One region of the Nocardioides sp. CPCC 206347 genome, then DNA from elsewhere that is predicted to be linked to it. Evidence: riboswitches for the same ligand, from Rfam matches in the RefSeq annotation. Region 1 holds a riboswitch; the other holds the start of a gene.

Region 1 (4,819 bases):
GTCTGCACGATGTTGGTGTAGGTCCAGGCGGTGGATCGGCCCAGTCCATCGAAGTGCGCCTCGAGGCTCTCCGGGACGCTGACCAGGTCCAGGCCGCTGGTGTACTCGCCGCCACCTTCGCGCAGGGGCAGGTCCTCCCCCTCCGGTCCGGCCAGGACGACGCTGTACCCGCGACTCACGCCGCGGTCGATGATCGGGTCGACCAGGTCGCGCTGCTGGCGGCTCGCGTTGACCTCGGTGCCCGACGCGGCAGCGAGCCGGCCGTTCGCATCACTCACCTCCGCGTCGACCTCACCGAGGACGACCTCGACGCGGTGCTCGAGCAGGCCCTGCTTCGTCTGCTGCAGCAGGATCCAGCCGACCGCACTGACGGTGAGCGCCGACAGGACGACCGTGCTGACGACGACCCGTGCCTGGATCGACCGACGCCAGAAGGTGAGCGCACGTCGTACCTCCGGCGCGACCCGGGCCCAGAGGCTGCGCAGCCACCGGGACAGGTCGGATCCGTCCATGTCCGTCGGCCTAGACAGCGCCGGCCTTGTAGCCGACGCCCCGCACGGTCAGGACGATCTCGGGGTGCTCGGGGTCGTGCTCCACCTTCGAACGCAGGCGCTGCACGTGGACGTTGACCAGGCGCGTGTCGGCGGCGTGGTGGTAGCCCCAGACCTCTTCGAGGAGCAGTTGCCGCGTGAAGACCTGGCCGGGCTTGCGGGCCAGGCACAGCAACAGGTCGAACTCCAGCGGCGTCAGGAAGATCTCGACGCCGTCGCGGGTCACCGAGTGCCCGGCGACGTCGATCTCGAGGTTCTTGACGGTGAGCGTCTCCTGGGGGACGTTGTCGGTACGACGCACGCGGGCCCGGATCCGTGCCACGAGCTCCTTGGGCTTGAACGGCTTGACGACGTAGTCGTCGGCACCGGACTCCAGCCCGACCACGACGTCGACGGTGTCGCCCTTTGCCGTGAGCATCACGATAGGGACGCCGGACTCGGCCCGGATCTCCTTGCACACGTCGATGCCGTCCTTGCCGGGCAGCATCAGGTCGAGCAGGACCAGGTCGGGGCGGTAGTCGCGGAAGTCGGCGAGGGCGAGGTCGCCGCGCGGGCACACCCGGCTCTCGAAGCCCTCCTGGGAGAGGACGATGCCCAGCATCTCGGCCAGCGGTGCGTCGTCATCGACGACAAGCACCCGTCCCCGGGTGGGGTACGACGGCGCGCCGGCGGGAGGTGTCATGGGTCGATCCTAGGTGGGAGGAAGGCAGAAGCCCCGCACCGAGTGGGTGCGGGGCTCCTGACCGTGGAACTCAGTAGCGGTATGCGTCAGCCTTGAACGGGCCCTCGACCGGAACGCCGAGGTAGTCGGCCTGCTCCTGGGTCAGGATCGTCAGCTCGACACCGAGGGCGTCGAGGTGCAGACGGGCGACCTCTTCGTCGAGGTGCTTCGGCAGCACGTAGACGCCGACGGGGTACTCCTCGACCTTGGTGAAGAGCTCGATCTGGGCGAGCACCTGGTTGGTGAAGGAGTTCGACATGACGAACGACGGGTGGCCGGTCGCGTTGCCGAGGTTCAGCAGACGGCCCTCGGACAGCACGATGACCTTCTTGCCGTCGGGGAAGATCCACTGGTGGACCTGCGGCTTGATCTCGTCCTTGACGATGCCCTCGATCTTGGCGAGACCAGCCATGTTGATCTCGTTGTCGAAGTGGCCGATGTTGCCGACGATCGCCTGGTGCTTCATCTTCTCGAAGTGCTCGACCCGGATGATGTCGAAGTTGCCCGTCGTGGTGATGAAGATGTCGGCGTACTCGACGACCGACTCGAGGCGCTTGACCTCGTAGCCGTCCATCGCTGCCTGCAACGCGCAGATCGGGTCGATCTCGGTGATGATCACGCGAGCGCCCTGGCCGCGGAGCGACTCGGCGGAACCCTTGCCGACGTCGCCGTAGCCACACACGACGGCAACCTTGCCGCCGATCATGACGTCGGTGCCGCGGTTGATGCCGTCGATCAGCGAGTGGCGGCAGCCGTACTTGTTGTCGAACTTCGACTTGGTGACCGAGTCGTTGACGTTGATCGCCGGGAAGAGGAGCGAGCCCTCCTTGAAGCGGTCGTACAGGCGCAGCACACCGGTGGTGGTCTCCTCGGAGACACCCTTGATGTTGTTGGCGATGTTCGTCCAGCGGGTGGGATTGTTCTCGAGCGAACGAGCGAGGACCCGGAGGACCTCCTTGTACTCCTCGTTGTCAGTCGTGTCCTGGCCCGGAACCACGCCGGCCTTCTCGAACTCGACACCCTTGTGGACGAGGAGGGTGATGTCGCCGCCGTCGTCGAGGAGCATGTTCGGGCCGATCACGTTGCCGGCCTCGTCCTTGAAGTCGAAGACCTTCTCGGCTTCGTCCCAGTACTCCGCCAGCGACTCGCCCTTCCAGGCGAAGACGGGGGTGCCCTTGGGGTCCTCGGCGGTGCCGCCCGTCTCGGGGCGGCCGACGACGACCGCAGCAGCGGCGTGGTCCTGCGTCGAGAAGATGTTGCAGGTGGCCCAGCGGACCTCGGCGCCGAGGGCGACGAGCGTCTCGATCAGCACACCGGTCTGGATGGTCATGTGGAGCGACCCGGCAATCCGGGCGCCCTTGAGGGGCTGGGCATCGCCGTACGTCGTGCGCAGCGAGACAAGGCCGGGCATCTCGTGCTCGGCGAGGGTGAGCTCCTTGCGGCCGAACTCGGCCAGGCTCAGGTCAGCAACCTTGTAGTCCATGAAAAGGGGTCCTCGAGGATCGAGTGTTTCGTGTCCATGCGGCGCATCTGCGCTCTGCCGGGGTCTCCCGCGCATGACACAGGACACCCTACAAGCGGGATTCGGCGCGCGGGGAATCATCAGGGAAGCGACTCACGCCGGACTCGGCGCCGGAGCGGTACGGTTGATCCGTACGTTCTCAGGGCGGGGTGGAAATCCCCACCGGCGGTAGGAGCGTCCCGGCAGATCCGGGGCGGTCGAGCCCGCGAGCGCCACACGGATCCCCCGGATCGGTGTGGGTCAGCAGATCCGGTCGAACTCCGGAGCCGACGGTCACAGTCCGGACGAGAGAGAACGCGACGGGCCTCGTGCGCGTCGTCACGCCCTGGGTGACACGCAAACAGGAGGAACCATGTCACCCACCGCTCCCCGCATTGCCATCATCGCCGCCCGCTGGCACGCCGACATCGTCGATGTCGCCGTGACAACGGCCACGGAAGAACTTCGCAGCCGCGGCTACGAGGTCGACGTGGTGCACGTCCCCGGCGCCTTCGAGATCCCGCTGCAGGTCCGGCGGCTCGCACAGTCTGGCCGGTACGCAGGAGTCGCGGCAGCCGCGCTCGTCGTCGATGGCGGCATCTACCGCCACGACTTCGTCGCTCCCGCGGTCGTCGATGGGCTGATGCGCGTTCAGCTCGAGACCGACGTCCCGGTGTTCTCGGCCGTGCTCACGCCGCACCACTTCCACGAGCACGACGACCACGCCAACTATTTCCGCGCCCACTTCGAGACCAAGGGACGCGAACTGGCGAGCGCGGTCGACGCCACCGTGCGGCTGCCCGTCGGTTGAGCCAAGCGGTTCCGCCCAGCCAGAGATCTGGGCGGGCGGGACCGCCGGCCCAGTCGTTGAGGTGCGAGCGGAACCGTCCACCAACTCTCCACATGCCCGGTCCGGGCCGTTCCCCTTCCACAGGCAGCTTTGCGTCGCTTCGTTGTGTCGGACCTCGATGATCCAATACATGTATGGATCTCGGAACCCAGCCCCAGCTGAAGGGCAGCCATGACACCCGGTCGACGGCCGAGATCCTCACCGACGTCCGGACCAAGGTCCGTGACCGGCGAGGGCTGGTGGTCGGTGAATGGATCGACGCCGTTGCGTGGGCGAACCGCAACATCGTCACCACCCCCGAGCAGGCCGCGACCATCGTGGACGGCGTCATCGACACCGGGGTTCCGATCGCCGGCCACGGCGCACCGCTCGTCAGTGAGTTCAACCTGATGGAGTTCATCGCCGTCTTGGGTCGCTCGCCTGATGGTGGGCGTGCGTACGTGGGGCGGATCATCGAGTGCGCCTGGCGCCTGCCCGGCGTCTACGCCGCTGTGGTCGAGGGCAGGTTGGAGCCGTGGCGTGCCGAGCGGATCGCGGACCTCACCCGTCCGCTGAACGCCGAGGCCGCTGGGTTCGTGGACCGCCAGCTCGCCGCGGTCGGTGGTGTGGGTTGGGCCCAGCTCGAACGCCTCGTCACCGAAGCGGTGATGCGGTTCGACCCCGAACGCGCCGAGGCCGAGCGCCAGGGCGCGAACGAGGAGCTGTTCGTCGACGTCCACCTCGACGAGATCGACCAGCACGGCCGGGTCCGCATCGACGCCCTGATCGATGCCGCCGACAGCCACGACGTCGACCAGGCCATCAACCGGCGCGCGATCCAGCGCGGGAAGCTCGGCGACACCTCACCCCTCGGCGTGCGCCGAGCCAAGTCCGTCGGCGACATCGCCCGCCAAGACCTTTCCCTTGACCTGCTCTTCGCCGACCCCGACACCGGTGAGGTGATCGCCACCGTCCCCGGTCGCAAGGTCGAGATGAGCGTCCACATCACCGACACCACCCTGAACAAGGTCAACCCGTTCGCGAACCCTGTCGGGCGTTGGGACCAGGGCCGCACCCCGGTCTCCACGGCGCAGATCAAGGAATGGCTCCAAGCCCCCAACACGTCGGTGACAGTGCGCCCGGTGATCGACCTCGCCGACTGCGTGCCGGTCGATTCCTACGAGATCCCCGACCGGATCCGACGCATCGTCGAACAA
Region 2 (4,819 bases), 840 kb from region 1:
TCGGGGGCCGCCTCCCCATCAACACCCACGGCGGCCAGCTCGGCGAGGCGTACATCCACGGCATGAACGGCATCGCCGAAGGCGTTCGTCAGATCCGGGGTACCTCGGTCAACCCGGTCGACGACGTGCAGAACGTGCTCGTCACCGCCGGCACCGGCGTGCCGACGAGCGGGTTGATCCTCAGCGCCTGACCGCCCGTTGGTCGAGGAGGTTGCGCAGCAACCGTCCTGCCCGTTGGTCGAGGAGGTTGCGCAGCAACCGTCTCGAGACCCTGCGCTACCCCTGCTTGACCCACTGAGGAGTCAACGAGGTGACCTGCGGCGGTCCGGACAGCAGCGGCTCGACCTCGCGCAGGTAGGCGGCGTAGGCGTCGGTCTCCAGGAACCGTTGCGACGACTCGGCGCTGTCGTAGACCTGGAAGGCGCTGATCGCGTCCGGATCTGCGTTGTCGAAGCAGTAGAAGTACGCGACGTGGCCGGGGTTGCCATCGACGGCGGGCGCCATGTGCGCCTCCCAGACCTTCTGTACGTCGTCCCGCCGTCCCGGCTGTGTCTGGTGGCGGATGATCAGTGCGAGCTGGGCCATGGCGCGATGCTGTCACCGGCCACCGACATGCGGCGCCCGAGAACTACGCTGACCCGGTGACTTCCGAGAAGAAGCGTCAACCGAGCGCCATCGACCGCTGGGTGATGAACCACTCCACCGCGGCCCTGCTGGTCGGTCTCGCGCTCGTGGTGGTCGGGGTCGTGCTCGGCGCAATGGCTCGGTCCGGCAGTGACATCGCCGGAGTGCTGCAGTGGGTGGCGTTCGCGCCGGCCGCCCTGCTCATCGGCATGGCCGCCCAGGCGAGGAGCATGGCCAGGCGCTCTGGCCGCTGATCACGGCGTGACGTCCGGCTCGCTCGGCACGTGATAGAGCCGTCCCTCCTGCGCCTTGACGGTCGCCACGAGCACGAAGCTCATCGTGACCAACAGCGCCCAGGCGCCGAGCTTTGACGTGTGCACCGCCTCCCAGACATCGGCCTGGCCGGGGTAGCGCCAGGCGTCGAGGAAGGTCGCCATGTTCTCGGCGAGCCACAGGAAGAACCCGATCAGCACGAACGACAGCGAGAGCGGCATCCGGTAGCGGGCGTCGCCGACAGTGAAGTGCACCTGGCAGCGGCGCAGGACCCACAAGCCGACCACGGCCAGCCACACGCGCACGTCCGCGATCCAGTGGTGGGTGAAGAAGTTGGCGTAGATGCCGACAGCCACCACGGTCGTCAGGGCAGCCGGGTAGTGCGACACCCGGAGGTCGAACCGCCGCCACGCCTGGCAGATGTACGAGCCGACCGCGGCGTACATGAAGCCGGAGAACAGCGGCACGTCGCCGACCTCGGCCCAGGCTTCGCCCGGGTACGCCCACGAGCCCTCGGCGACCTTGAAGACCTCCAGGCCGAGGCCGAGGGCATGGAACGCGAAGATCACCAGCACCTCGCGCCAGGTCTCCAGGCCGATCGCCCAGAACCCGAACGTCAGGGCGAGGCACCACAGCAGAAGGGCGTCGTACCGGGCGATCGGCAACGGGACGAGATAGGCCAGGGCGAGTCCGACGAAGACTCCGACGGCGAAGGCGCAGGACTGCGCCTCGAGCCAGCCGAACCGGACCAGCTGCGTGAGGAAGCGGCGCAAGGACTACTCGTCGACCCAGAAGTTGTCGTGCTCGGCCATGAAGGCGTCGTACTGCTCGGGTGTCCACTGCTCGCCGGCCGCAAGGCGACCGAGTCCCTCGAAGTAGGGCTCCCGTGGAGCGCCGGGGGAGAAGTGCAGCAGCATCGACGCGGTGGCGCCCGATGTGTTGCGGAAGCCGTGCAGCCCGCCGGGCGGCACGTGGATGAAGTCGCCGGACCTCGTCGTGGTCCAGTCCTCACCGTTGTGGATCTGGATCTCGCCCTCGAGGATGTAGAACGACTCGGCGATGGTCTTGTGGAAGTGCGGTCCGGGGCCGCTCACGGCCTCGGAGAACTCCCAGCGGTACAGGCCGAAGAGGCCGCCGGTGCTCTCGCCGCGGGCGAGGTAGTGGACGCGGTTCCCGTTCGGGTAGGTCACTTCGGGAGCGGCATCGCCGGGGCGGATGCGGGCCGAGACCTCGCCATCGCCGTCGTACAGGGGTGGGGGATACGACATGGCGCCACGCTACCTGCGCTGTCACTCCCTTTTCTGGCCACCGAGACCGATGCCGAGCGCCACTCCGAGGAGCAGGCCCAGGATCAGCAGGATGACTCGATCGGTGGCGAACCAGAGCAGCACACCGCCCAGACAGCAGAGACCGAGTGCGAGGCGGTTCACCCGCTCGACGGTAGCCGGTTCCGCGTGACGGGACCCACAACCTGTACAGATCGTTGCTGTGCGACGATAGATCCAAGAGCTCGCGTGCTCTGGGGTCGGTGAAAATCCGAGCCGGCGGTGAATGGGTGAATGGCTTGTTTCGCCCACAGTCCGCGACCCGATCGCAGCCAGTGATCGGTTGACCAGGTGTGATTCCTGGACCGACGGTCAAAGTCCGGATGGGAAGTGCACGCACGAGTGTCCGACAGCGGAGCAGGTTTGCCGCCGTCGTTCGCCCTGCCAGACCCCGGAGTCCGTGAAGCAACACAACGGATGACGAAGAGGCAGCAGTGGCAGAGACCTTCACCCGCGAGTACGACGCGATGCGTCGCGCCCTCGCGCTGGCCGCGTCCCCCGGCGTGCCGCTCCACCCGAACCCCCGCGTCGGCTGCGTGCTGCTCGCCCCCGACGGCACCATCGTCGGCGAGGGCTTCCACCGCGGCGCGGGAAACCCGCACGCCGAGATCGAAGCCCTGACGGCTGCCGGCGACCTCGCCGCGGGTGCCACCGCCGTCGTCACCCTCGAGCCCTGCAACCACACCGGCCGCACCGGCCCGTGCTCCGAGGCCCTCATCGCTGCCGGAGTACGACGAGTGGTGGTCGCCCAGCGCGACCCGAACCCGGTTGCCGGCGGCGGCCTGGAGGTACTCACCGCTGCTGGCGTCGAGACCGACTCCGGGACGCTCGAGGAGGCCGCGATCGAGCTGAACCCGGCGTGGACGTTCGCCCACGTCCACGGCCGCCCGTTCGTCACCTGGAAGTTCGCAACGACCCTCGACGGTCGATCGGCGGCCAGTGACGGAACCTCCCGTTGGGTCTCCTCTCTGCCGGCGCGCCACGACACCCATCTGCTGCGTGCGCTCTGCGACACGATGCTGGTCGGCACCAACACCGTCGAGGTCGACGACCCGCAGCTGACCGTGCGCGACGAGGACGACCAGCCGGTCGCCGTACAACCGCTCCGCGTGGTTCTCGGCCGACGTGACCTCGACGCCGACCGGCGGATCTTCGACGACGTCGCGGAGACCGTGCACCTGCGGACCCGCGATCCGCTCGAGGCGCTGCAGACCCTCTACACCGAGCACGACCGCCACCACGTCTTCCTCGAGGGCGGCCCCACGGTGGCGGCAGCCTTCATCAAGGCGGGCCTGGTCGACGAGATCGTCACCTACGTCGCGCCCCTCCTGCTGGGTGCGGGCAAGGCGGCCGTGGGCCGGCTGGGAATCGGCACCATCACCAAGGCGTTGCGGTTCGAGTTGGTCGACACCGCCGTCATCGGCGAGGGGATCGAGGCGAACGTCCGCCTCACCCTGCGACCCGCTGCCACCACCGAGAGGAACTGACCAGATGTTCACCGGCATCGTCGAGGAGCTCGGCACCGTCGCCGCCATCGAGGACCAGGGCGACGCGATCCGGCTCACCATCACGTCCGACATCACGCTGTCCGACGCCGGCCTCGGAGACTCGATCGCGGTCAACGGCTGTTGCCTGACCGTCGCCGAGCGCACCGACAGCACGTGGACGGCCGACGTGATGGCCGAGACGCTCGACAAGACCAGCATCGGCGGCCTCGTCGTGGGCGAGCAGGTCAACCTGGAGCGCGCCGTCACCGCGGAGAAGCGCCTCGGGGGCCACATCGTCCAGGGCCACGTCGACGCGGTCGGTGAGGTCGTCGCCCGGACCCCCAGTGAGCACTGGGAGATCGTGGAGATCGCGATGCCCGCCGAGCTCGGCCGCTACCTCGTCGACAAGGGTTCCATCACCGTCGACGGCACCTCCCTCACCGTCGTGGAGGCGGGGGAGACCACCTTCACCGTGAGCCTCATTCCCGAGACGCTCGCGCGCACCACCCTCGGCTTCCGGACACCCGGCAGCCGCGTCAACCTCGAGGTCGACGTCATCGCCAAGCACGTCGAGAAGCTCGTTCGCGCCTACACAGCCCCCGCGGCAAAGGAGAACTGACATGTCCGTCAGGCTGGATTCCATCGAGCGAGCCATCGCCGACATCGCCGCAGGCAAGGCGGTCATCGTGGTTGACGACGAGGACCGCGAGAACGAGGGCGACATCATCTTCGCCGCGAGCAAGGCCACGCCTGAGCTGATGGCGTGGACGATCCGCCACTCCAGTGGCGTGATCTGCGTGCCGATGCCGGGCGACATGCTCGACCGGCTAGAGATCCCCCTCATGACGCCGCACAACAAGGACGCCTACCGGACGGCGTACACGCTGTCGGTGGACGCCCGCGACGGTGTCTCGACCGGCATCTCCGCGGCCGACCGCGCCCACACGGCGCGGGTCCTGGCCGACTCGGCCACCGAGTCGTGGGAGCTGACGCGTCCCGGACACGTCTTCCCCCTGCGCTACCGCGAGGGTGGCGTGCTGGTCCGCCGTGGCCACACCGAGTCCGCCGTCGACCTGTGCCGCCTCGCCGGACTGACCCCGGCCGGAGTGC

Evidence for each region. Region 1 has a riboswitch for FMN ahead of ACOACQ_RS04145 (6,7-dimethyl-8-ribityllumazine synthase). Riboswitches for the same ligand answer to the same signal wherever they lie in the genome.
Region 2: it holds a riboswitch for FMN, as region 1 does, so the genes downstream of both, ribD (bifunctional diaminohydroxyphosphoribosylaminopyrimidine deaminase/5-amino-6-(5-phosphoribosylamino)uracil reductase RibD) here and ACOACQ_RS04145 (6,7-dimethyl-8-ribityllumazine synthase) in region 1, are expected to answer to the same signal.

The regions. Positions count from the first base shown of each region.
Region 1 covers NZ_JBMCYZ010000001.1:865,733-870,551, forward strand. Annotated here, with positions in the region: gene mtrB (MtrAB system histidine kinase MtrB) at 1-512, opposite strand, end outside; gene mtrA (MtrAB system response regulator MtrA) at 523-1,233, opposite strand; gene ahcY (adenosylhomocysteinase) at 1,304-2,755, opposite strand; FMN riboswitch at 2,926-3,094, shown strand; gene ACOACQ_RS04145 (6,7-dimethyl-8-ribityllumazine synthase) at 3,147-3,584, shown strand; gene ACOACQ_RS04150 (HNH endonuclease signature motif containing protein) at 3,758-4,819, shown strand, end outside.
Region 2 covers NZ_JBMCYZ010000001.1:24,072-28,890, reverse strand. Annotated here, with positions in the region: gene ACOACQ_RS00180 (lipid-transfer protein) at 1-191, shown strand, start outside; gene ACOACQ_RS00175 (putative quinol monooxygenase) at 277-585, opposite strand; gene ACOACQ_RS00170 (hypothetical protein) at 642-878, shown strand; gene ACOACQ_RS00165 (DUF817 domain-containing protein) at 879-1,670, opposite strand; gene ACOACQ_RS00160 (cupin domain-containing protein) at 1,674-2,165, opposite strand; gene ACOACQ_RS00155 (hypothetical protein) at 2,187-2,327, opposite strand; FMN riboswitch at 2,408-2,562, shown strand; gene ribD (bifunctional diaminohydroxyphosphoribosylaminopyrimidine deaminase/5-amino-6-(5-phosphoribosylamino)uracil reductase RibD) at 2,690-3,709, shown strand; gene ACOACQ_RS00145 (riboflavin synthase) at 3,714-4,328, shown strand; gene ACOACQ_RS00140 (bifunctional 3,4-dihydroxy-2-butanone-4-phosphate synthase/GTP cyclohydrolase II) at 4,330-4,819, shown strand, end outside.